2 linked regions of the Anaeromyxobacter diazotrophicus genome follow. The protein of the gene in region 1 interacts with the protein of each later gene in a pairwise test. Links are inferred from orthologs where the notes say so. Each region holds a gene or a part of one and is shown on either strand. Other genes may lie near its edges. The genes, in order: secG and secA.

Evidence for each region.
Region 2: the proteins of secG (region 1) and secA interact in binary tests that used the Escherichia coli proteins (3 or more experiments, as listed by UniProt). The link is inferred for Anaeromyxobacter diazotrophicus from one-to-one orthologs.

The regions. Positions count from the first base shown.
Region 1 is NZ_BJTG01000004.1:265,334-271,818, reverse strand. What follows is about bases 3,615-6,485. They hold secG (preprotein translocase subunit SecG), read right to left. Parts: upstream 5,296-6,485; coding sequence 4,933-5,295; downstream 3,615-4,932. Other genes in these bases: HWY08_RS09785 (phosphoglycerate kinase), read right to left, coding at 6,062-6,485; tpiA (triose-phosphate isomerase), read right to left, coding at 5,292-6,059; HWY08_RS09805 (hypothetical protein), read right to left, coding at 4,468-4,674; fdxA (ferredoxin FdxA), read left to right, coding at 4,034-4,360. Outside these bases: HWY08_RS09835 (HesA/MoeB/ThiF family protein), read right to left, coding at 1-263; HWY08_RS09830 (sulfurtransferase TusA family protein), read right to left, coding at 288-563; HWY08_RS09825 (HesA/MoeB/ThiF family protein), read right to left, coding at 560-1,300; HWY08_RS09820 (DsrE family protein), read right to left, coding at 1,374-1,745; HWY08_RS09815 (inositol-3-phosphate synthase), read left to right, coding at 1,927-3,249. UniProt on the Escherichia coli protein: Subunit of the protein translocation channel SecYEG. Overexpression of some hybrid proteins has been thought to jam the protein secretion apparatus resulting in cell death; while this may be true it also results in FtsH-mediated degradation of SecY.
Region 2 is NZ_BJTG01000001.1:118,792-134,756, forward strand. What follows is about bases 6,085-9,485. They hold secA (preprotein translocase subunit SecA), read right to left. Parts: upstream 9,123-9,485; coding sequence 6,285-9,122; downstream 6,085-6,284. Other genes in these bases: HWY08_RS00555 (DNA-3-methyladenine glycosylase family protein), read right to left, coding at 6,085-6,214; HWY08_RS00565 (M23 family metallopeptidase), read right to left, coding at 9,332-9,485. In the rest of the region: HWY08_RS00525 (adenine phosphoribosyltransferase), read left to right, coding at 1-368; HWY08_RS00530 (MBL fold metallo-hydrolase), read left to right, coding at 387-1,223; HWY08_RS00535 (ferredoxin reductase domain-containing protein), read left to right, coding at 1,220-1,930; HWY08_RS00540 (AI-2E family transporter), read left to right, coding at 2,046-3,086; HWY08_RS00545 (Lrp/AsnC ligand binding domain-containing protein), read right to left, coding at 3,102-3,350; HWY08_RS00550 (acyl-CoA dehydrogenase FadE), read right to left, coding at 3,360-5,171; more of HWY08_RS00555, read right to left, coding at 5,264-6,084; more of HWY08_RS00565, read right to left, coding at 9,486-10,246; HWY08_RS00570 (Stp1/IreP family PP2C-type Ser/Thr phosphatase), read right to left, coding at 10,432-11,187; DNA repair protein RecN, read right to left, coding at 11,261-13,069; HWY08_RS00580 (NAD(+)/NADH kinase), read right to left, coding at 13,135-13,983; HWY08_RS00585 (replication-associated recombination protein A), read left to right, coding at 14,011-15,324; HWY08_RS00590 (SET domain-containing protein), read left to right, coding at 15,421-15,804; HWY08_RS00595 (hypothetical protein), read right to left, coding at 15,855-15,965. UniProt on the Escherichia coli protein: Required for protein export, interacts with the SecYEG preprotein conducting channel.

The sequences.
Region 1 (6,485 bases):
GCCGTGAAGAGGCGCGGCTCGCCCACCTGGTCGGCGCGGTAGAGCCAGGCCGCGGGGTCCTCCGCCGCCACGTCGAGCGCGTCGTCCACGAAGAGCGCGCCGACACCCGCCTGCGCCAGGTAGACGAGGGCGGGGCCGGCCAGCTCGCCCGCGCCGACCACGTGGACCCGGGCGGCCCGCAGGAACTCCTGGGCCGTGGCGTTGAAGCCGGGGAGGATGAGCTGCCGGGCGTAGCGCGCCAGCTCGTCGTCGGACAGGGACAAGGGTCTAGCCTCCAGCGAGGTCGCTCACGGGGTCCACGCGTCGCGCGGCGGCGGTTCGCCCTTCACCAGCAGGAGCCGCCAGGCGCCCTCCCCCGCCTCCGGGCACGGCTCGCGCGCGACGACGCGGTGCCCCTCCTCCTCGGCGGTGCGCGGGACGCTCTCGAGCGGCTCGCCGGCGAGGAGGAGCACCTCGACCGCCTCGCCCACCGCCACGCGCGAGAGCGCGAGGTGGGTGCGGACCCAGGTGAGCGGGCAGGCCACGTCCCGCACGTCCACCCGCGCCGCGGCGGGAGCGCTCACGCCTCGCCCCCGCGCGGCGTGCGGTCGATCTCGAGGTGCTGGGCCGCGGCGGCGGCGCGGGCGCGGCAGGCCGGGCACCCCTCGCGCCGCCGCACCGGGACCGTCCGCGATCGCGCGGCGCGCGCCTCGTACACGAGGAGCCGCCCCGCGTAGCTGCCGCGGTCCCCCGAGAGCACGCGCACCGCCTCGGCGCCCATGAGCGAGCCGGCGAAGCCGGCCAGCGGCCCGAGCACGCCGGCCTCGGCGCAGCTCGGGACGGCGCCCTCGGGCGGCGGCGCCTCGAAGAGGCAGCGCAGGCACCCCGTCTCCCCGGGCAGCACGGTGAGGAGCTGGAGCGTGTACCGGAGCACCCCGCCGTGGACGAGGGGCTTGCCGGCGGCGACGGCCGCGTCGCTGGCGAGGAACTTGGTGGGGAAGTTGTCCGAGCCGTCGACCACCACGTCGGCGGCGCGCGCCAGCTCGAACGCGCTCGCGTCGTCGAAGCGCCGGTCGTGCGGCTCCACCTGGACGCCCGGGAAGAGCCGCCCGAGTCGGCGCGCGGCCACCTCCGCCTTGCGCGCCCCGACGTCGGCCGCGCCGAAGAGCGGCTGCCGGTGGAGGTTCGAGGGGTCGACCGCGTCGTCGTCCACCAGGACGAGCCGCCCGACCCCGGCGCTCGCCAGCGCCAGCAGCGCCGGGCCGCCCAGCCCGCCGGCCCCGATCACCAGCGCCCGCTTGTCGGCCAAGGTCGTGCTCATCGACGCCTTCATAGAGGAGGTGGTGGCGCCGGGGCAACCCCGTTCGTCGCCGCGGCGGCGCGCCGCCGGCCCCCTACACGGTCAGTGCGCGGCCCTGCTGCGCCAGGCGCCACAGCGCCGGCAGGCTCACCACCGCGTCGAGCGGCGGGACCGCGCTCGCCGGGTCGAGGCCGGCCAGCCTGAGGGCGGTCTCGCAGGCCACCACCCGCACCCCCAGGTCGCGCCGGGCCTCGGCCAGGGTGGCGTCGAGCGGGGGCACGCGGGCGGCCCGCGCGGCCTCGGGGGCGCCGTCGCCGAACTGGCCCCGGGCGAAGGCCGAGAGGGCCCCCCCAAAGAGCGCCAGGTGCACCTCGTCGCCCAGCGCCGCGGCCGTGATGGCGAGCGAGATCGCGTGGTGCCGCGCCTCCCATTCCGGCGCCCGGAGGAAGAGGACGAGCGCTCTCATGCCGCCTGCGCCATCCCGCCACCCGTTCGATGCTTGGATCCCATGGTCGAGGAAGTGTACCCTGCCGAGCCGGCGCGCGCCGGAACCCCACCCGTCGCATCGGTCCCCTCGCTCTGCAGGCCGGATCGCGGGTGAGGCCGCCGCGCATGTCTGCGCCACAGCGCGCGAGGAGAACACACACGTGAAGCCCACGAACAAGCCCACCATCGCCCCCGCCAAGGGACGCCTCGCGCTGCTCACGCCGGGGATGGGCGCGGTCGCCACCACCCTCTTCGCCGGCGTCGAGGCGGTGAAGCGCGGCCTCGCCGAGCCCATCGGCTCCGTCACGCAGATGGGCCGCATCCGGCTCGGCAAGCGGAACGAGAACCGCTCGCCGCTCATCAAGGAGCTGGTGCCCATCGCCGCGCTGGAGGACATCCGCTTCGGCGGCTGGGACGTCTTCCCGGACGACGCCTACGCCTCGGCCACGCACGCGCAGGTCCTCGAGCAGGACCTGCTCGATCAGCTCAAGGAGCCGCTCCAGGCCATCAAGCCCATGGAGGCGGTCTTCGCGCCCGAGTACGTGAAGCGGCTCCACGGCACGCACGTGAAGAAGGCGCCCACCAAGCGCGAGCTCGGCGAGCAGCTGCGCGCCGACATCCGCCGCTTCATGAAGGACAACGGCTGCGACCGCGCGGTCATGCTGTGGTGCGCCTCGACCGAGGTCTACATCGAGCCCTCGGCCGTCCACGGCGACCTGGCGAGCTTCGAGAAGGGCCTCCAGGACAACGACCCGGCCATCGCGCCCTCGATGATCTACGCCTGGGCGGCGCTGAAGGAGGGCGTGCCGTTCGCGAACGGCGCCCCGAACCTCACCATCGACACCCCGGCCCTCCTGCAGCTCGCGAAGGAGCAGGGCGTGCCGGTGATGGGCAAGGACTTCAAGACCGGCCAGACGCTCATGAAGACGACCATCGCGCCCATGCTGAAGGCGCGCATGCTCGGCCTCGAGGGCTGGTTCTCGACCAACATCCTCGGCAACCGCGACGGCGAGGTGCTGGACGACCCGGGCAGCTTCAAGACCAAGGAGGTCTCGAAGCTCTCGGTCCTCGAGCACATCCTGCAGCCGAAGCTCTACCCGGAGCTCTACGGCCACTTCGACCACAAGGTCACCATCCACTACTACCCGCCGCGGCGCGACAACAAGGAAGGCTGGGACGCGATCGACATCAAGGGGTGGCTCGGCTACCCGATGCAGATCAAGGTCAACTTCCAGTGCCGCGACTCCATCCTCGCGGCGCCGGTGGCGCTCGACATCGCCCTCTTCATCGACCTGGCGGCGCGCTCGGGGATGAAGGGCATCCAGGAGTGGATGTCGTTCTTCTTCAAGAGCCCGCAGCACGCCGAGGGGCTCTACCCGGAGCACGACCTCTTCATCCAGCAGACGAAGCTCAAGAACACGCTCCGCCACCTGGCCGGCGAGGAGCTCGTGACGCACCTCGGGCTCGACTACTACGAGGACTGAGGTCCGCGATCCCTGAGGTGGTACTCCCGCCGCCGGCCTCCCTGGGGCCGGCGGCGGTGCTCTTTCGGACGCCCGCGGGGTACTCCTTCGCGGGGTTGCCGGGGGTCGGCGGCGGGGTGGCCCTCCGGCGGTGCTCGGCGACGACCTGCCGGATTGCTACGGCCGCCGGTTCAGAAACGCTCGGCGGCTTGCACCGCAACGTGCCGCGCCGCGGAGGCGCGGGAAAAACGCGCGCGGCGCGGCACCGGCGGTGCAGCGCCTGTTCACCGAGCGTGCTCTTCCGCAGGTCGGCCTGCGCTCCGGCGGAGGGCCACCCCGCCGCCTCCCGGCGTCGCTCCGCGAGCGGGCTGGCGGCGAGCGCGAACACGCCGCGCGGTGGGGCGCGAAGCGGCGCGCGGCGAAGGCCGCCTCCGCAGCGCCGCCCACGTGGCCCGTGGCCGCCACGCCGCGCCCTGTGTGCCGTGTCGGCCGGCGAAACTGTCTGAGCGAGCGCGGCGTTCAGTTCGTGCACCCGCCACCGCGCGAGCGAGTTTTTCGCCGGCCGTCCCGGGTCACGCGTCGCGCGGCGTGGCCCCGAGCTACACGCGCGGCGCGAGGACCACGCGGCCGGAGCCGTGCGCCGCTTCGCGCCCCCCCTCGGACACGCCGGCGCGTATCGCCACGTACCGCGTCGTGCCCCGGCGCGCGCGGGCCGGGCGAACCGCCGAGCCGAAGGGGTCTGCCCGGAGTCACGCTTGCGCAGCCCGGCGCGGCCATTATCCATGCGCGAAAGGAGCGTTCCCTCATGCCCTACGTCGTCGCGGCGCCCTGCATCAAGTGCAAGTACACGGACTGTGTCGAGGTCTGCCCCGTCGACTGCTTCTACGAGGGGCCCAACTTCCTCGTCATCCACCCCGACGAGTGCATCGACTGCGGCGCCTGCGAGCCGGCCTGCCCGACCAAGGCCATCTTCCCCGAGGAGAGCCTCCCCGAGCGCTGGACGGAGTACGTCGCCCTCAACGCCTCGCTCTCCAAGACCTGGCCCAACATCACGGAGAAGAAGGACCCGCTCCCCACCGCGGACGAGTGGAAGGACAAGGAGAAGACGCGGGACATGCTCGAGGGCGGGTAGCGGGTCCCCGGCGTCCGGCGGCGCCTCGGCGGGGCCGCGGGAAGGCCTCTGGAGACCTCCCGGGCCCGCTGGAGGGCCTCGGGGCCCCCGGCGCCGCCCGCGGCCGCCTAGGCGGCTGCGCGGGGCAGCTGGATGAGCTGCACGCCCTCGGCGGAGCGGGCCAGGCCCAGCTCGCTGACGAGGTGGCAGGTGAAGCACACACCATGTGCGCGCCCCGGGCTGAAGCGGGCGGCGAGGGGTCCGCCGCAGCCCACGCAGGCGCCCGGCAGGTCCAGATCGCGAGTCGTCGTCTCCTCCTGAAGCTCCGTGTTCATGTGAGATGGGTAACGCACGCCGGAGAAGTGGCAAGCACGCGCAACGCCTCCTTGCGCCCCAGACGGCCGTTTGCTAGATAAGCCCCGCCGAAACGCCCAGGTGGTGGAACTGGTAGACACACCATCTTGAGGGGGTGGCGCCGTAAGGCGTGCGAGTTCGAATCTCGCCCTGGGCACTCGAGAAGCAGCAACGAAAAAGGGACCCGGCGACGGGTCCCTTTTCTTTTGGAGGCGCTGCGGCGGGGGACGAGCCCCCGCCTACTTCGCGGGCGCGGGCGCCGGGCTCTGCGGAGCGCTCGTCTGGCCGAGCGGCGGAGGCGCCGGGACGTTCGTCTCGCCGGTCGGGCCGGCCGGCCGCGCCGGGGCGGCGAAGTCGGGCTTCACGACCGAGCTGGTGTGGGAGGCGTGGTAGGCGAGCGTGAGCGAGGTGATCATGAAGATCGCCGCGCAGGCGCTCGTCACCTTGCCGAGGAAGGTCTGCGCGCCGCGGCCGCCGAAGACCGTCTGCGAGCCGCCACCGAAGGCCGCGCCCATGCCGCCGCCCTTCCCGGCCTGCAGCAAGATCACGAGGATGAGGACGACGCAGACGATGACGTGGACGACGGTGACGAGGGTGATCAACGGAGTGCACCTTTCACGATGTTCGAGAAATCGGGCGCCTTGAGGCTCGCGCCCCCGACGAGCGCGCCGTCGACGTCGGGCTGCGCCATGAGCTCGGCGGCGTTGTCCGGCTTGACGGAACCGCCGTACTGGATGCGAACTTCCTCCGCCGCCGCGCCGAAGAGCTGGCGGAGGAGCTGACGCGCCGCGGCGTGGACCTCCTGCGCCTGGGCGGTGGTGGCGGTCTTGCCGGTGCCGATGGCCCACACCGGCTCGTAGGCGAGCGTGAGCCGCGCCACGTCGGCCGCCGCCAGCCCCTCGAGCGCGCCGCGCACCTGGCGCGACACGACCTCGAGCGTCCGGCCCGCCTCGCGCTCCTGCAAGGTCTCGCCGACGCAGACGATGGGGAGGAGCCCGGCCCGGAGCAGCGCGGCCGCCTTCTTGCGCACCCCCTCGTCGGTCTCGCCGAAGAGCTGCCGGCGCTCGCTGTGCCCGACGATGCAGTGCTTCACCCCGAGGTCGGCCAGCATCGGCACGGAGACCTCCCCGGTGAAGGCGCCCTGCGGCTCGAAGTGGCAGTTCTGGGCCGCCAGCTCCACCGGCGTCCCGCGCAGCGCCTCCGCGGCCGCGGCGAGCGCGGTGAACGGGGGCGCCACCGCCACCTGGACCTTCCCGGCCGCGCCCTGGAGGAGCGGCGCGAGGGCGCGCACGAGCTCGCGCGCCTCGCCGGTCGTCTTGAACATCTTCCAGTTGCCGCAGACGAACTTCTGCCGGGGCGTCGCCATCGCTAGCTCTCCAGCACCTGGATGCCGGGGAGGACGCGCCCCTCGACGAACTCGAGGCTGGCGCCGCCGCCGGTGGAGACGTGCTTCATCTTCGGGACCAGCCCGGCCTCCTCGACCGCCGCCGCGCTGTCGCCGCCGCCCACCACCGTCACCGCCGGCGACTCGGCCATGGCGCGGGCGACGCCGAACGTGCCCTCCGCCCACGGCTTCTGCTCGAAGAGGCCCATGGGGCCGTTCCAGAAGACGGTCTTGGCGGAGAGCACGCGCTGCCGGTACCGGTCGAGCGTCTTCGGGCCGATGTCGAGGCCGATGAGGCCGTCCGGGATGGCCCGGTCGTTCACCACCTCGCGCTTCGCGGTCGCGGTGGCCTCGGCGCCGCAGACGTGGTCCACCGGCAGCATGAAGTCCACCCCGCGCGCCTTCGCC
Region 2 (15,965 bases), on another replicon or contig:
TCGGGAAGGTCGTCGGGATCGAGTCGCGCGGCTTCATCTTCGCGGCGCCGCTGGCGGTGGCCCTGGGCGCGGGGCTCGCCATCGTGCGCAAGCCGGGCAAGCTGCCCTGGCGCACCGTCCGCGAGGTGTACGCGCTCGAGTACGGCGAGGACGCGCTCGAGATGCACCTCGACGCGGTCGGGCCGGGGGAGCGGGTGCTGGTGGTGGACGACGTGCTCGCCACCGGCGGCACCGCCGGGGCGGTGGGCCGGCTCGTGACGCGCCAGGGCGCGGAGCTGGTGGGGTTCGCCTTCCTGCTCGAGCTGGGGTTCCTGCACGGCGCCCGGCGCCTCGGCGCCGGCAAGGTCCACGCGCTCGTCCAGTACTGAGGCGTTAGAACAGGGGGCGTGCCCGCCGCGCCGCCGCCCTCCGACCACCTGAAGTTCCTCGGGACCGCCGGGGCCCGGCACGTGGTCGCCACGCAGGTGCGCCACTCGGGCGGGCTCGTCTACGCGCTGGGCGGCTTCAGGCTGTGGGTCGATCCGGGCCCGGGGGCGCTCGTGCGCGCGCTCGCCTCGCGCCCGAAGCTCGACCCGGCGCGGGTCGACGCGCTCTACCTCTCGCACCGCCACCTCGATCACGCGGGCGACGCCACGGCGGTGCTGGAGGCGATGACCGGCGGCGGCTTCAAGCGGCGCGCGGCGCTCTTCGCGCCGGGCGACGCGCTCGAGGACGACCCGGTGGTGTTCCGGTATGCCCAGGCGTTCCCGGCCCGGATCGAGCGGCTTCGGGCGGGCGGCGCCTGGGAGCTCGCGCCGGGGATCACGCTCGCGACCCCGCTCGCGCACGACCACGGCGTCGAGACCTACGGCTACCGCCTCACCGCGCCCGGGGTCTCGGTCGGGCACGTGGTGGACACCTTCTGGATGGACGCGCTCGCGGAGGCGTACGCCGGCGTCGAGGTGCTGCTCGTGAACACCACCCGGCTCCAGGGCGGCGACCGCCGCCTGCTCCACCTCGGCGCGGACGACGCCGAGCGGCTCATCGCGGCGGTGCGACCCCGGCTGGCGGTGCTGACGCACTTCGGGATGCAGCTCGTCCGGGAGGGTCCGGAGCGCGTGGCGCTCGCCATCTCGGAGCGGACCGGCGTCCCGACCCTGGCGGCGCGCGACGGTCAATCGCTGCCGCTGCCGCCCCCTCTCCCCGCCCCTCACCCGGGGGAAGATGGTAGAGAGGGGCCGTGACCCTCGCCTCGGCCCCGCTCATCGGCGCCCGCGTCCTCGCCGCCTGGGACGAGACCCCGGCGCTCCGCGCGGTCAGGCTCCAGCTGCCGCCGGACGCCGCGCGCGCGCACGAGCGCCCGGGCCAGGTGGTGAAGCTCCACACGTCGGCCGGCGAGGCGTACTTCGCGCTCGCCAGCGCGCCGGACCCCGCCGGCATGGTCGACCTGCTCGTGAAGCGCGGGGGCAAGGTGGCCGACGCGGCCGTGGCGGCGGCGCTGCCCGGCGCCGACATGGCCATCACCGCGCCGTTCGGGAAGGGGTTCCCGGTCGAGGAGGGGCACGGCCGGCACGTGCTGCTCTTCGCCGCCGGCTCCGGCATCGCGCCCATCCGCGCACTCGTCCAGCACGTGCTCGCGCACCGCGAGGAGTTCGACCGCGTCACGCTCTTCTACGGCCAGCGGCGCGGCCGCGACTTCGCGTACCAGCGCGAGCACCTCGCCTGGGAGCGCGGGGGCGTGCGGGTGGTGCTCTGCCCGTCGCAGGAGGACGAGGCCTGGCCGGGCGTCCGCGGGCGGGTACAGGAGGTGGCGCGCTCCCTCGCCTTCGGCGGCGCGCCGCCGGAGAGCTCGGTCGCCTTCGCCTGCGGCATGACGGCGATGGTGGACGACGTGCGGGCCACCCTCGCCCGCGCCGGCATCCCACCCCAGCGCGTGCATCTGAACTTCTAGCGGGGCGTGCCGCCCCGCCCGTCCAAAGCTTCGCCCTCCCCCGCTGCGCGGGGCCCCCTCCTCTTCAGCCACCTTCGCCGCCACCGCCCGGCCCGCGGACGCGGTAAGAAGAGCCATGGTCCCGGCCCGCACCGCGCACGCCGTCTTCATCCTCCTGGCGCTCCTCGCGCTCGCGCTGCTCGTCGTCATCCTGCTGCCCCTGTGGACGCCGCTCTTCGTGGCGGCGGTGCTGGCGGGGGCGCTCGGCCCGGCCACCACCCGGCTCGCGGCGGCCCTGGGGGAGCGGCGCAAGCTCGCCGCCGGGCTGCTCACCGCGGCGGTGCTGGTGGCGGTGGTCGCCCCGCTCTCCGCGCTGGGCGCGGTCCTCGTCCCGCAGATCCAGGCCGGCGTGGGCTGGCTGCGGCAGGTGCTGGCGAGCCACGCGCTCCAGAACGTGGTCGAGCACGTCCCGGCGTCACTGCGGCCCTTCGCGGAGCGGCTGGCCGAGGCGGTGCCGTCGAGCCTGGGGCGGCTGCAGGAGCTCGCCGCGTCCGAGGGGGCGCGGGCCGCCACGGTGCTGGGGAGCGTCGTCTCCACCACCGGCAGCGTGCTGTTCCAGAGCATCCTGACCCTGGTCGCGCTCTACTTCCTCCTGCTCGACGGGCCCGCGCTGGTGGAGTGGCTCAACGAGGCCATCCCGGTGAAGCGGGGGCAGGTCTCCGAGCTCCTGCGCGACTTCCGGCGCGTCACGGTGACCGTGCTCGTCTCCACCATCGCCACCGGCGGCGTGCAGTCGGTCCTCGCCACCGTCGGCTACTACTTCGCGGGGGTGCCGAACCCGATCTTCTTCGGGGTCACCACCTTCATCGTGTCGCTCATCCCATTCCTGGGCGCCACCGTGATGGTGGTGGCGCTGGGACTGGTCCAGCTCCTCACCGGCCACACCGCCGCGGGCGTGGGCCTCACCCTGTTCGGGATCGGGGTGGTGGGCATGATCGACAACGTCGTGAAGCCGCTCTTCATCCGCGGGGGCGTGCCGATCCATGGCGCGGTCATCTTCTTCGCGCTCTTCGGCGGGCTCGCCGCCTTCGGCCCGATCGGCTTCCTGGTCGGCCCGCTCGCCGTCACCTTCGTGGTGGCGGTGGTGCGGATGTACCGCCGCGACTTCGGCGCCTAGCGGCGGGCCGGCGCCCTACCCCTCCGCCCGGAAGGCGCGGAAGGCGAGCAAGGTCTCGGTCTCGCGGATGCCGGGGAGCTTCTGCACCCGGCCCGGGATGACGTCGCTGAAGGCGTCGTAGTCGGGCGCGTAGAGCTTCACGAGCAGGTCCCAGGGCCCGGTGATGGAGTGGACCTCCGAGACGCCCTCGATCTCCATGAGGGCGTTCGCGACCTGCTCGATCTTGCCCAGCTCGCACCGGACCAGCACGAAGGCGGCTTTCATGCCCGCATCTTACGCCCAGCCGAGCGGATACTTCCCGGCCTCGAGCGTCTTCGTCACGATGATCTCGCGCAGGGCGGTCAGGTCGGCCGGGTCCTCGTCGAACAGCTTGCGGAGGCGCCCGAGGTGCTCCCGGCAGGCGGCGACGTCGGTGACGGTGGCGCGGAGCGCCCGCTTCGCCTGCGCGTAGGCGCGCTCGTGCGCCTCGACCGCGTAGAGCTTGACGCACGCCTCGGCCACCGGCTCGACCCGGCCGTCGCGCGCCGACTGGAGGGCCCGGGCGACGGCGCTGTCCACCGCGTACGCCTCGATGGCCACGTCGGCCAGCGCGCCCAGCACCTCCTGCTTCTCGGAGAGCGCCGGGCCGAAGGTCTCCACCGCCGCCTGCAGGGCGTACACCATGAGGTGCTTGTTGAGCTCGGCCAGGCGCCGCTCGCGCGCGAGCGGGCCGGGGCCGGGCCGCGGCAGCTCGCCCCGCGCCGCCGCCTCGCCCACGGTGCGGGCGAGCTGCGGCAGCGGGAACTGACCCTTGGCGGCGCGCTTCAGCAGGGTGCCGGGGATGAGCATCCGGTTGATCTCGTTCGTCCCCTCGAAGATGCGGTTCACCCGGTTGTCGCGGTAGACGCGCTCGATGGCGTACTCCTCCACGAAGCCGTACCCGCCGTGGATCTGGAGCGCCTCGTCGGCGGCCTGCGACAGCGCCTCCGAGCCCCACACCTTCAGGATGGACGCCTCGATGTTGTACTCCTCGACGGCGGCGATGACCGCCTGGTCGAACGCGGGCGTGCCGTGCGCCGCGCCGGACCGCGCCATCCGCTCGTCGATGAGGCCGGTGGTGCGGTAGCTCATCGCCTCGCCGGCGTAGACGAGCGCCGCCATGCGGGCGAGCTTCTCGCGGACGAGGCCGAACCCGGTGATGGGCTGGCCGAACGCCCGCCGGTCGCGGCCGTACTCGACCGCGAGCTGCAGCACGCCGCGGCAGCCGGCCACGCACCCGGCGCCCAGCTTGAGCCGGCCGATGTTGAGGATGTTGAACGCGATGCGGTGACCCTTGCCCGGCTCGCCCAGCAGGTTCTCGGCCGGGATCTTCGCGTCCTCGAAGATGAGCGGGCAGGTCGAGCTGCCCCGGATGCCCATCTTGTGCTCCTCGGCGCCGAGCGAGAACCCGGGGGTCCCCTTCTCCACGATGAAGGCGCTGAACTTGTCGCCGTCGATCTTGGCGAACACGATGAAGACGTCGGCGAAGCCGGCGTTGGTGATCCACTGCTTCGAGCCGTTCAGCACGAAGTGCTTGCGGTCGGGCGTGAGCACCGCCTTCGTGCGCGCGCCGAGCGCGTCCGAGCCGGACGACGACTCGGAGAGCGCGTAGGCCGCCACCCACTCGCCCGAGACGAGCTTCGGCAGGTACCGGCGCTTCTGCGCCTCGGTCCCGAAGTAGACGATGGGCAGGGAGCCGATGCCGACCTGCGCCCCGAAGGTCACCGACCAGGCGCCGAGCCTCGCCATCGCCTCGGTGACGAGCATCGACGAGGTCTCGTCCTGGCCCAGCCCGCCGTACGCCTCCGGCACGTCGAGCCCGAGGAGCCCGAGCTCGCCCGCCTCGCGCAGGAGCTGCCGCACGAACGGATAGTCCTTCTTCTCGATGCGGGCGGCGTTCGCGAGCACCCGCTCCTCCGCGAACTGCTCCGCGGTCCGGAAGAAGGCGCGCTGGTCCTCGGTGAAGTCGTCGGGGGTCCGGATGCGCTCCTGGCCGACCGGGGCGAGCAGGAACCCGCCGCCGGGCGGGAGGGCGGAAACATCGAGGATCTGCGCTGGGTTCGACATGGGCGAAGGCTCCGTTGATTCTCGGGTCAACAGCCGCACTCGAACATGTCGACGCCGCTGCGCCGCGTCAACCGAACCGCCGCGAGGCCCCCTCAGGGCCAGCTGGACGCCGGCCCGTGCCAGTCGGCGGTGACCTCGAGCCACATGGCGAGGCCGGCGAAGCGCCCGTACGGAGCGTACCAGGCGCGCAGGGCGCGGTCGGTGGGGACCCGGCGGCGCCCGCGCAGCCGCATGAGCTTCGCACGGGTCCAGGAGTCGAGCGCCAGGTGGTCGTGGCGCCCGAGGAGCCGGAGCAGGTGCTCGGTGGCGTAGGGGCCGTAGCCCGCGAGCCCGGCGATCTCCTCCGCCAGCGCCCCGGTGGCGCGCGCCGGATCGCGCCAGGCCTCCACGTCGAGCTCCCCGCTCGCCACCCGGCGCGCCAGCTCGCGGAGGGCGCCGGCGCGGTAACCGGCCCGGACGGCGTCGCGGTAGAAGCGCTCCGGCGCGGCCGCCATCGCCTGGGGCGACGGGAACGCGCGCGCGCCGCCGGGGCCCGGCTCCCCGAGCCGCTCCACCAGGTTCGCGGTCATGACGCGGGTGAGCGCCCAGGAGCAGTTGGTCGTGCAGAGCGTCTTCACCGCGTCCTCGAAGACCGTCGGCGAGCGCAGCAGGCGCCCAGCCCCGCGCTCCGCAGCCCAGGCGAGGGCAGGCAACGAGGAGCGTGCACGCCGTAGGGCGGGGGCTCGTCCCCTGCCCGCCTCGAGCTCGCGGATCCTGGCGTAGAAGGGGGCGAGGTCCTCGTCGAGCCCGAGGCAGACGCGCACCTGCCGCCGCGCCTCCGCGGACTCGGCCGCCGAGAGCCGGCCCTCCGCCCGGACGCGGAGCGCGAGCCCGCCGCCCGCGCCGTCCCGCGGCGCCACCTCGACGTCCACCACCCGGCCCGGCGCGAGCCGGAGCGGGCGCGCGAGCACCTTCCGCCCGGCGTCGTAGCGCCAGGGCGCGAGGTCGTAGAACCCGTGGCTGCGGACGGTGAGGTCGAGGTCGAAGGGGGAGGGGGTGTCCACGGCGCTGGCGGCGGGGGACGAGCCCCCGCCCTACCGGTCGTTGTCGGGGGGGCCCTGCGCCCCGCCGCCGTCAGGCGGTTGCCTCAGTCGCCCCGTGGCACTTCTTGTACTTCTTGCCCGAGCCGCAGGGGCAGGGGTCGTTCCGGCCCACCTTGGGCTGCGTGCGGACCACCGTCTCCTGCTTGACCGGCTTGCGCGCCTCGCCGTCCGCCTCGGCCCCGTGGCTCTCGGTGACGCGCTGGCGGCGCGCCAGGGCGAGGCGCTTCGCCTCGATCTCCTCGGCCGTCTCCTGCCGGACGAGCTGCAGGCGCAGGATGTTGCCGATGACCGCGCTCTTCACGCGCCAGGTCATCTGGACGAACATCTCGTAGCCTTCCTTCTTGTACTCCTGCTTCGGGTCCTTCTGGCCGTAGCCGCGGAGCCCGATCCCCTGCCGCAGGTGATCCATCGCGAGCAGGTGGTCCTTCCACAGCTGGTCGATCGACTGGAGGTAGATGTACTGCTCCCAGCGGCGCAGCACCGGCACGCCGTCCTGGTCCTTCCCGAGCTGCTCCTCCTTCGCCCGGTAGGCCTTCTCGACCACGTTGTAGACCTGCTCCTCGATGGCCGCGCGCGCCTCGCCGCCGCGGCCGGAGGCCGGCCCGGTGAACTTCACCTCAAGGCCGAACTGGTCCTTCACCAGCGCGGACAGCGCGTCGAGGTCCCACTTCGCGGGCGACGTGCCCTCGGGGCAGGTGTTCGCCACCATGTCCACGACGAGGTCCTCGATGAGGTCGAGCACGTGCTCGCGCTCGTCGTCCCAGCTCCACACCTGCTCGCGGCGGGTCTTCTTGCGGGTCTTCGGGTCCTCGTCGAACTCCACCACCGGCACGCCCGCGCCGAACCCGAGCACCATTCGGCGCAGCCGGTAGACCGACTTGCGCTGCTGGTTCATCACGTCGTCGTACTCGAGCAGGTTCTTGCGGATGTCGAAGTTGTGGGCCTCGACCTTCTTCTGGGCGTTCTCGATGGCCTTGGTGAGCCAGCGGTGCTCGATCTGCTCGCCCTCCTTCATCCCCAGCGTCTCCATCATGCGGGAGATGCGGTCCGACCCGAAGATGCGCATCAGGTCGTCCTCGAGGGACAGGTAGAAGATGGACGAGCCGGGGTCGCCCTGCCGGCCGCCGCGGCCGCGCAGCTGGTTGTCGATGCGGCGGGACTCGTGGCGCTCGGTGCCGACGATGTGGAGGCCCCCCGCCGCGGTCACCTCCTCGTGCTCCTTCGCGGTCTGCTCCTTGAGGCGCGCCGTCAGCTCGGCGAGGCGCTTCTCCCAGTCGGCGCGGCGCTCCTGGAACGCGGCCTCCTCCTCGCCCTCCATGGGCGCGTCGGGGGCGGGGCCCAGCTCGTGCTTCGCCATCATCTCCGGGTTGCCGCCGAGCAGGATGTCGGTGCCGCGGCCGGCCATGTTGGTGGAGATGGTGACCGCCCCCTTGCGGCCGGCCTGGGCGACGATCTCGGCCTCGCGCTGGTGGTGCTTCGCGTTGAGGACGTTGTGCGGCACGCCGCGCTTCTTGAGCAGCGACGAGACCACCTCGCTCTTCGCCACCGAGACGGTGCCGACCAGGATCGGCTGCCCCTTCTTGCTCCGCTCCTCGATCTCGGTGCACAGCGCGCCGAACTTCTCGCGCTCGGTCTTGTAGACGACGTCCTCGGAGTCCTTGCGGACGTTCTTGCGGTTGGTGGGGATGACCACCACGTCGAGCTTGTAGATGTCGGCGAACTCCGCCGCCTCGGTGTCGGCCGTGCCGGTCATGCCGGCCAGCTTCGAGTACATGCGGAAGTAGTTCTGGAAGGAGATGGTGGCGAGCGTCTGGTTCTCGTTCTCGATCTTGACGCCCTCCTTCGCCTCGATGGCCTGGTGGAGGCCGTCCGACCAGCGCCGGCCCGGCATGATGCGGCCGGTGAACTCGTCGACGATGACGACCTCGCCCTCCTTCACCACGTAGTCCACCTCGTTGCGGTAGAGGTGGTGCGCCCGGAGCGCCTGCTCGACGTGGTGCAGGAGCTCGATCTGGTCGGGGTCGTACAGGTTCCCGACGCCGAGCTTCTTCTCCATCTTCCCGATGCCGGAGTCGGTCATCACCACCGTGCGCGTCTTCTCATCGACGGTGAAGTCCTGGTCCTTGATCATCGAGGGGATGACCTGGTTCACCACGTAGTACTTGTCGGTGGCCTCGTCGGAGGGGCCGCTGATGATGAGCGGCGTGCGCGCCTCGTCGATGAGGATGGAGTCGACCTCGTCGACGATGGCGTAGTGGAGCTCCCGCTGCACGTAGTCCTGCAGCCGGAACTTCATGTTGTCGCGCAGGTAGTCGAAGCCGAACTCGTTGTTCTGGCCGTAGGTGATGTCGCAGCCGTACTCGCGCTGACGCTCCTGGTCGGTGAGCCCGTGCACGATGACGCCGGTGGAGAGGCCGAGGAACCGGTACAGCCGCCCCATCCACTCGGCGTCGCGGCGGGCCAGGTAGTCGTTCACGGTGACGACGTGGACGCCGCGGCCGGCGAGCGCGTTGAGCGCGCAGGGGAGCGTCGCGACCAGGGTCTTGCCCTCGCCGGTCTTCATCTCGGCGATCTTCCCGTGGTGCAGCACGGCGCCGCCGATGAGCTGGACGTCGAAGTGCCGCATCCCGAGCGCGCGCACGCCCGCCTCGCGGACGGCGGCGAACACCTCGGGCATGAGCTCCTCGAGCGGGCGGCCCTTCTGCTGGACCTCCTCCTTCCAGCGCGCGGTGAGGCGCGGGAAGTCGTCGTCGGCGAGCGCCTTCATCTTCGGCTCGAGCGCCGCCACCTGGGCGACGAGCGGGGTGATCCGGCGCAGCTCGCGCTCGTTCTTCGTGCCGACGATCTTCTTGAGGACGTAGTTCAGCATCCGGCTTCCTTAATGAGCGGTCCGCCTCGAAACGACGCGAGCGCCCCACGCCGCGGTAGACGGCGCAAGCGCCCGTGACGAGGGCCGATTCGGCTGGCTGCCCAGCCCCCAGGCGACAGGCGGGCCGAAGCTACCTTCTTAGGTAACGCAGGGCCAGCCCAAAGCAAATGGCGGGCGCGCGCCGCGCGCCGCAGGGCCCGCGCAGCCCCCTACTCGAGGATGAACTTCCGCGGATTCTCCGGGATCCCGTTCACGCGCACCTCGTAGTGGAGGTGCGGACCGGTCGAGCGGCCGGTGTTCCCGACCGCCGCGACCCGGGCGCCGCGCTTCACGCGCTCGCCCAGCTTGGCGAAGATCTCGGAGAGGTGGCCGTAGCGGGTCTTCACGCCGTAGCCGTGGTCGATGACGAGCACCTTGCCGTAGCCGCCCTCGGTCCCCGCGAAGACGACCGTCCCGTCCGAGGGGGAGTAGACCGGCTGACCGGTCGCGGTGGCGATGTCGAGCCCGCGGTGCATCATCCGCTCGGCGGTGTAGGGATCGACCCGCACGCCGAAGTCGGAGGTCACCCAGCCGCGGGCCGGCCACAGGGACGGCGTCGAGGCGAGCAACGACTTCTGGTCGTCGAAGTACTCCTGCAGCTCGCGCAGGGACGACTCTTGGCGCGTCGCCTCCGACTCGAGCGAGGCGAGGCGGCCCGGGAGCGCCGCCACGCTCTCGTGCGCGGCGGGCGCGGCGCCGGCGAGGGGCGTCTCCGCGCTCTTGCCGACCGGCCCGATGGCGAGGCCCCGCTCCGGATCCTGGAGCTGCGTGACGGCGGTGCGCAGCTTGGCGTCGAACCGCTCCACGCGGTCGAGGGTGGCGGAGATGTGGGCCACCTTCTCCTGGACGAGCAGGATCTGTGAGCGCAGCTGCGCGTTCTCCTCGCGCAGGATGCGGTTCTCGGTGCCGGTGCCGAGCAGGCTGAAGTAGTGCCCGAGCGTGAGGAGCCCGACGAGGGCCACGCCACCCCCCGCGTAGGCGCCGCGGCGCAGCCAGCGACGCGGCAGGCGGAACTTCCGCACCGCCTGCGAGTGATCGCTGACGACGATCAGGGTGTACTGCTGAGCCTTCGGAGGCGTCGGCATCCCCTCACCGTCTAGGGCCTCGTCACGCATCCGGCGAAAGCTAAGCGCGGACGTGCGGGCCGGGAAGCGCGGTCTGTCCCCCGACCGCGTTACAGGCAACCCATGACCGGTAACACTGCCCCTCTGGAGGAGTCAACCATTCAGGGTGCGAGCCCGGCCGAGCCGCGCCCACCACGGCGCACACGTCACCCGATGTGAACGACGATCACGGTGATGTTGTCGTCGCCGCCGCGCTCGTTGGCGAGGTCGATCAGCTTCCCCGGCGCGGCCTCCAGCGAGGTGCCCCCCGCTACCTCCAGGATCTCCTGGTCGTCGACGAGGTTCGACAGCCCGTCGCAGCAGATGACGAGTCGGTCGCCCGGGTCCACCTCGAGGCCCACCATGTCCACCGCCACGTCGGCCTCGAACCCGACCGAGCGGGTGATGATGTTCTTGAACCGGCTGTGGCGCGCCTCGTCGGGCGTGATGGCGCCAGCCTTGAGCTGCTCGTTCACGAGCGAGTGATCCTCGGACACCTGGTAGATGCGCCCGCGCCGCACGAGGTAGCAGCGGCTGTCCCCGACGTGGGCGATGTAGGTGTTCCGGCCGGCGAGCACGGCGGCGGTGACGGTGGTGCCCATCCCCGCCAGCGCCGGGTCGCCCTGCGCCGCCTGGTAGATGTTCTGGCACGCGCTCTCGACGGCGTCGCGCAGCACCTCGCGGAGCGAGCTCTCCTCGAGCGGGGCGGGGCTGGTGAAGAGCTCCGGCTCGGCCTCCCGCGCGACGCGCACCCGCGACTGGATGGTCTCGACGGCGAGGCGCGAGGCGGTGCCGCCGCCGGCGTGGCCGCCCATGCCGTCCGCCACGATGAAGAGGCCGAGCCCCTCGTCGACGAGGAACGAGTCCTCGTTGTGGTCGCGCTTGCGACCGACGTCGGTCTGGCCGCGGGCGGCGATCGTCATGGGGGTCGGACTGGCGGGGATCGTACCAACGCGGGGTGCGGGCGGTCAACGCGCGCGCGCCCTCCACGGCCATTTACTGGGCGCTAAGGCGCACCTTTCCCGCACGCCGGGCGGCGCTGCGCACCGGCCGCCCACGACGCCCCGTCACGGGGGCCTCGCCGGAGGCGGCGGCCGCGGCGCGCGCCGCGGCGAGCAGCGCCCCCGCGTGCTCGACCGCCGAGGGGGTGAGCGTGGCGCCGGCCAGCATCCGCGCCAGCTCGGCGCGGCGAGCGTCGGGCGCTGCGAGCGGCACCACCCCGGTGGCGGTCCGCCCCGCCTGCACGCGCTTTTCGACCCGGAGGTGCAGGTCGGCGAAGGCCGCGACCTGCGGCAGGTGCGTGACGCACACCACCTGCCGCTCCCGCGACACCTCGGAGAGCAGCCGGCCGACCGCGTCCGCCACCGCGCCGCCGATGCCGGCGTCGACCTCGTCGAAGACGTAGGTGTCCACCGGATCGGTGCGGGCGAGCGCGCGCTTCAGGGCGAGCAGGAGCCGCGACAGCTCCCCGCCCGAGGCCACGCGCGCCAGCGGCCGCGGCGGCTCGCCCGGGTTCGGCGCGATGAGGATGCGCGCCCGCTCCGCGCCTTCCCGGCCGAGCGCGGCGCCGGCCGCGTCGACGGCGCCCTCGGGCGCGAGGAACTCCACGCTGACGCGGCAGCGCGCCATGGCGAGCGCGGCGAGCTCCTGGCGGACCTCGCGCCCGAGCGCCGCGGCCGCCTCCCGCCGCGCCTCCGACAGGGCGGCGGCGAGGGCGCGGGCGGCCCGGCCCGCCTCCTCCGCGGCGCGCTCGAGCCGCTCGAGCTCCCCCGCGGCGCCCTCCGCCTGGGCCAGCTCGGCCCGCATGGCCGCGGCGCGCGCCAGCGCCTCCGCCACCGAGCCGCCGTGCTTGCGCGCCAGCGCCCGCAAGAGCTCCAGCCGCTCCACCACCTCCGCCAGCCGCTCCGGGTCGCCCGTCACCGCCTCGGCGTAGCGGGCGAGGAGCCGGCCCGCCTCGTCGAGCTCGGCCCCCGCCGAGCGCAGGAGCGCCAGCGCGGGCTCGAGCCGCGGGTCGAGCTGGACCGCCTCGGCGAGCGACCGCGCCGCCCGCCCCACCCGCTCGGCGGCGCTCCCCTCCTCCGCGTAGACCGCCGCCTCGGCCTCGCGCGCGGCGGCGCGCAGCCGCTCGGCGGCCGCCAGGACCTGCCGCTCCCGGTCGAGCTCGGCGTCCTCGCCCGGCCGGGGCGCCGCCGCGTCGATCTCGCGCAGCTGGTACGCGAGCCAGTCGGCCCGGCGCGCCCGCTCCTCGCGGGCGGCGAGCAGCTCCGCCTTCCGCCGCAGCGAGGTCTGGAGGACCTGGAACGCGGCGCGGTAGCTGGCGAGGAGGCCGCCCTCCCCGTCCACGCCCGCGAACGCGTCGAGGAGGGAGAGGTGGCTCGCCTCGTCGAGCAGCGCCACGTGCTCGTGCTGCCCGGTGAGGTCGACGAGGCCGCGCAGCGCCCCCTCCAGCATGCCGACGGTGCAGAGCGCCCCGTTCACGAAGGCGCGCCCCCGCCCGCTCCGCGTCGCCACCCGGCGCACGAGCACCTCGCCGCCGGCGGCGGGCACCGGCAGCCCGGCCGCCTCGAGCCGCGCCAGCGCCGGGTGGCGGGCGGGCAGCTCGAACAGCGCCTCCACCACCGCCTCGTCGGCGCCCTCCCGCAGCGCCTCCGCGCTCATGCGGCCGCCCAGCACCAGGTGGAGCGCCTGCAGCAGGATGGACTTGCCGGCGCCGGTCTCGCCGGTGAGGACGTTGAGGCCCGGCCCGAAGGCCACCTCGACCTGGTCGACCACGGCGAGCCCGGAGATGCGCAGGGTCGTGAGCATGCGCGGAGTATGAGGCGCACCTCCGACACTGATCAAATTTTCAGGCGTATCTCCCGTTCAGGTGCCTACCGCTCCCCCCACCGGAGCTTCGTCCGCAGGATGCCGAAGTAGTCGATCCGCGGGCTCTGCACGAGCAGCACGCGGTTCTGCGACTGCTTGATCTGCACGCGGTCGCCGGGCTGCAGCTGCAGGCCGGTCTGGCCGTCGAGGGTGAGGTAGACCTCGCTCTCCGGCGCGAGCCGGATGTTGAGGGTGCGGTCGTCGGGCAGGACGATCGGGCGCTGCGTCAGCATGTGCGGGCAGATGGGGGTGAGGATGACGCCGCGCATGGTGGGGAAGAGGATGGGGCCATTCGCCGCCAGTGAATAGGCGGTCGAGCCGGTGGGGGTGGCGACGATGATGCCGTCCGCCTTGTAGGTGGTGACGAGGTCGTCCGAGCAGGTGACCTCGAACTCCGCCATGCGCGAGAGCGTCCCCTTCGCCATGACCGCGTCGTTCAGCACCTCGGTGTCCAGGAGCTTGAGCTCGCCGCCGCCAGGGGCTTGCCGGTGCACGTGCACCCGCAGCTTCATCCGCTCCGAGAGCACCGCCTGCCCGGACAGGACGTGGTCGAGCGCCTGGTAGAGCTCCGCCTGCGGCACCTCGGTGAGGAAGCCGAGGCTCCCCATGTTGACGCCGAGGATGGGCGCCGGCCGGCCGGCCAGGATGCGCGCCGCGTGGATGAGCGTGCCGTCGCCGCCCAGCACGAGCACGAGGTCGGCCCGCCGCGCCGCCTCCTGCTCGTCGACGAGCACCGTGAGCCCCCGCGCCGCGATCGCGGCCGCCGCCTCCGCCGCGCAGGCGGCCGCGGCGCGCGAGCTCTGCTTGTGGACGATCCCTACGGAGCGGGGGACGGGGCAGGTCGTGGGCGGCATCCGGCGCATTATATAAGCTGGCGCGACATGGACCTGTTCGACCACGCAGCGGAGCAGGACGACTCCGGGCGGCCCCTGGCGGAGCGCCTCCGCCCGCGGCGGCTCGAGGACTTCGTCGGGCAGGAGCACGTGCTCGGGCCGGGGCGCGCGCTCCGGCGCGCCATCGAGGCCGACCAGGTGCCGTCGCTCGTGCTGTGGGGGCCGCCCGGCACCGGCAAGACCACCCTCGCCCGCATCATGGCCGAGCGCACCGGCGCGGTGTTCGTCCCCTTCAGCGCGCTCATGGGCGGGGTGAAGGAGATCCGGGAGATCGTGCAGGCCGCGCGCGACCGCCGGCGCATGCAGCGGCAGCGCACGCTCCTGTTCGTCGACGAGATCCACCGCTTCTCCAAGGCGCAGCAGGACGCCTTCCTGCCGCACGTCGAGGAGGGGGTGGTCACGCTCATCGGCGCCACCACCGAGAACCCGTCGTTCGAGATCAACGCCGCCCTCCTCTCCCGCTGCCGGGTGGTGACGCTGCGCGCGCTGACCGAGGAGGAGGTGGGCGCGCTGCTCGACCGGGCGGTGGCCTCGCCCCGGGGGCTCGGCGGCGACGTGGCGCTCTCGGCCGGCGCCCGCGAGCTGTTCGCCCGCTACGCCTACGGCGACGCGCGCCGGGCGCTCAACGCGCTCGAGGTCGCCGCGGCGGCGGCGCGGCTGGCCGGCCGCAAGGAGATCCTGCCCCCGGACGCGGAGGAGGCGCTGCAGCACAAGGCGCTGCTCTACGACAAGGCGGGGGAGCAGCACTACGACGTCGTCTCCGCCTTCATCAAGTCGCTGCGCGGCAGCGACGCCGACGCGGCGGTCTACTACCTGGTGCGGATGCTGGAGGCGGGCGAGGACCCGCGCTTCGTGCTGCGCCGGATGGTGATCTTCGCCAGCGAGGACGTCGGCAACGCCGACCCGCGCGCGCTCGGGGTGGCGGTGGACGCGCTCCAGGCGGTGGAGCTGGTCGGGCTGCCGGAGGGCGTCCTGCCCATGACCCAGGCGGCGGTCTACCTGGCGCTGGCGCCCAAGTCGAACGCCGCGCTCACCGCCTACGCGGCGGCGCGGCGGCTGGTGACCGAGAAGGGGCCGCTGGGGGTGCCGCTCAAGCTGCGCAACGCGCCCACGAAGCTCATGCAGGGGCTCGGCTACGGCGGGGGCTACCGCTACCCGCACAACTTCGACGGGCACTACGTGCCCGAGCAGTACCTGCCCGACCCGCTGCGCGGGGAGCGGATCGTCGAGCTGTCGGGGAACGGCCTGGAGGAGGAGCTGGCCCGGCGCCTGGCGGCGCTGCGAGGCCGCTCGCGAGAGTAGCGCCGCGCGCCGCGAACGAGTTGCGACAGGCGCCGGATGGACTAATCTCTCGGCCGCTTTCGACCAAGCGCCGCCGTCGCGGCGCCGGAGAGGTTCATGCTCCTGGTGAAGACGTACCTCGCGGAGAGCGGCATCCACGGGATCGGGCTCTTCGCGGCGCAGCGCATCCCCGCGGGCACGGTGGTGTGGCGCCTCGAGCCCAGCCTCGACCTGGAGCTCTCCGCGGCGCAGATCGAGGCGCTCGCGCCGCCCGCCCGCGAGCAGGTCCGCAAGTACACCTACCTCGACCTCGTGCGGAAGAGCTACGTGCTCTGCGGCGACGACGCGCGCTTCTTCAACCACTCCGACGCGCCCAACTGCCACGACTTCCCCGACGCCGACGGCGGCGCCACGGTGGCGGCGCGCGACATCGCCGAGGGCGAGGAGCTGACGAGCGACTACGCCCGCTTCGACGCGGAGCACGTCCCGTACGGGAAATAGCAAGGGCCGGGCCCGCCGCTGGCGGACCCGGCCCCTTCACGCTGCGACGGCTAGTGCGAGAGCGCCACGAGCGCCGAGCCGCAGCCGGTCCAGGTGATCTTGGCGGCGGCGTCCGCGTACTGGGGGCCGCTCGCGCCCTGGGGCAGCGCCGTCCAGACGCG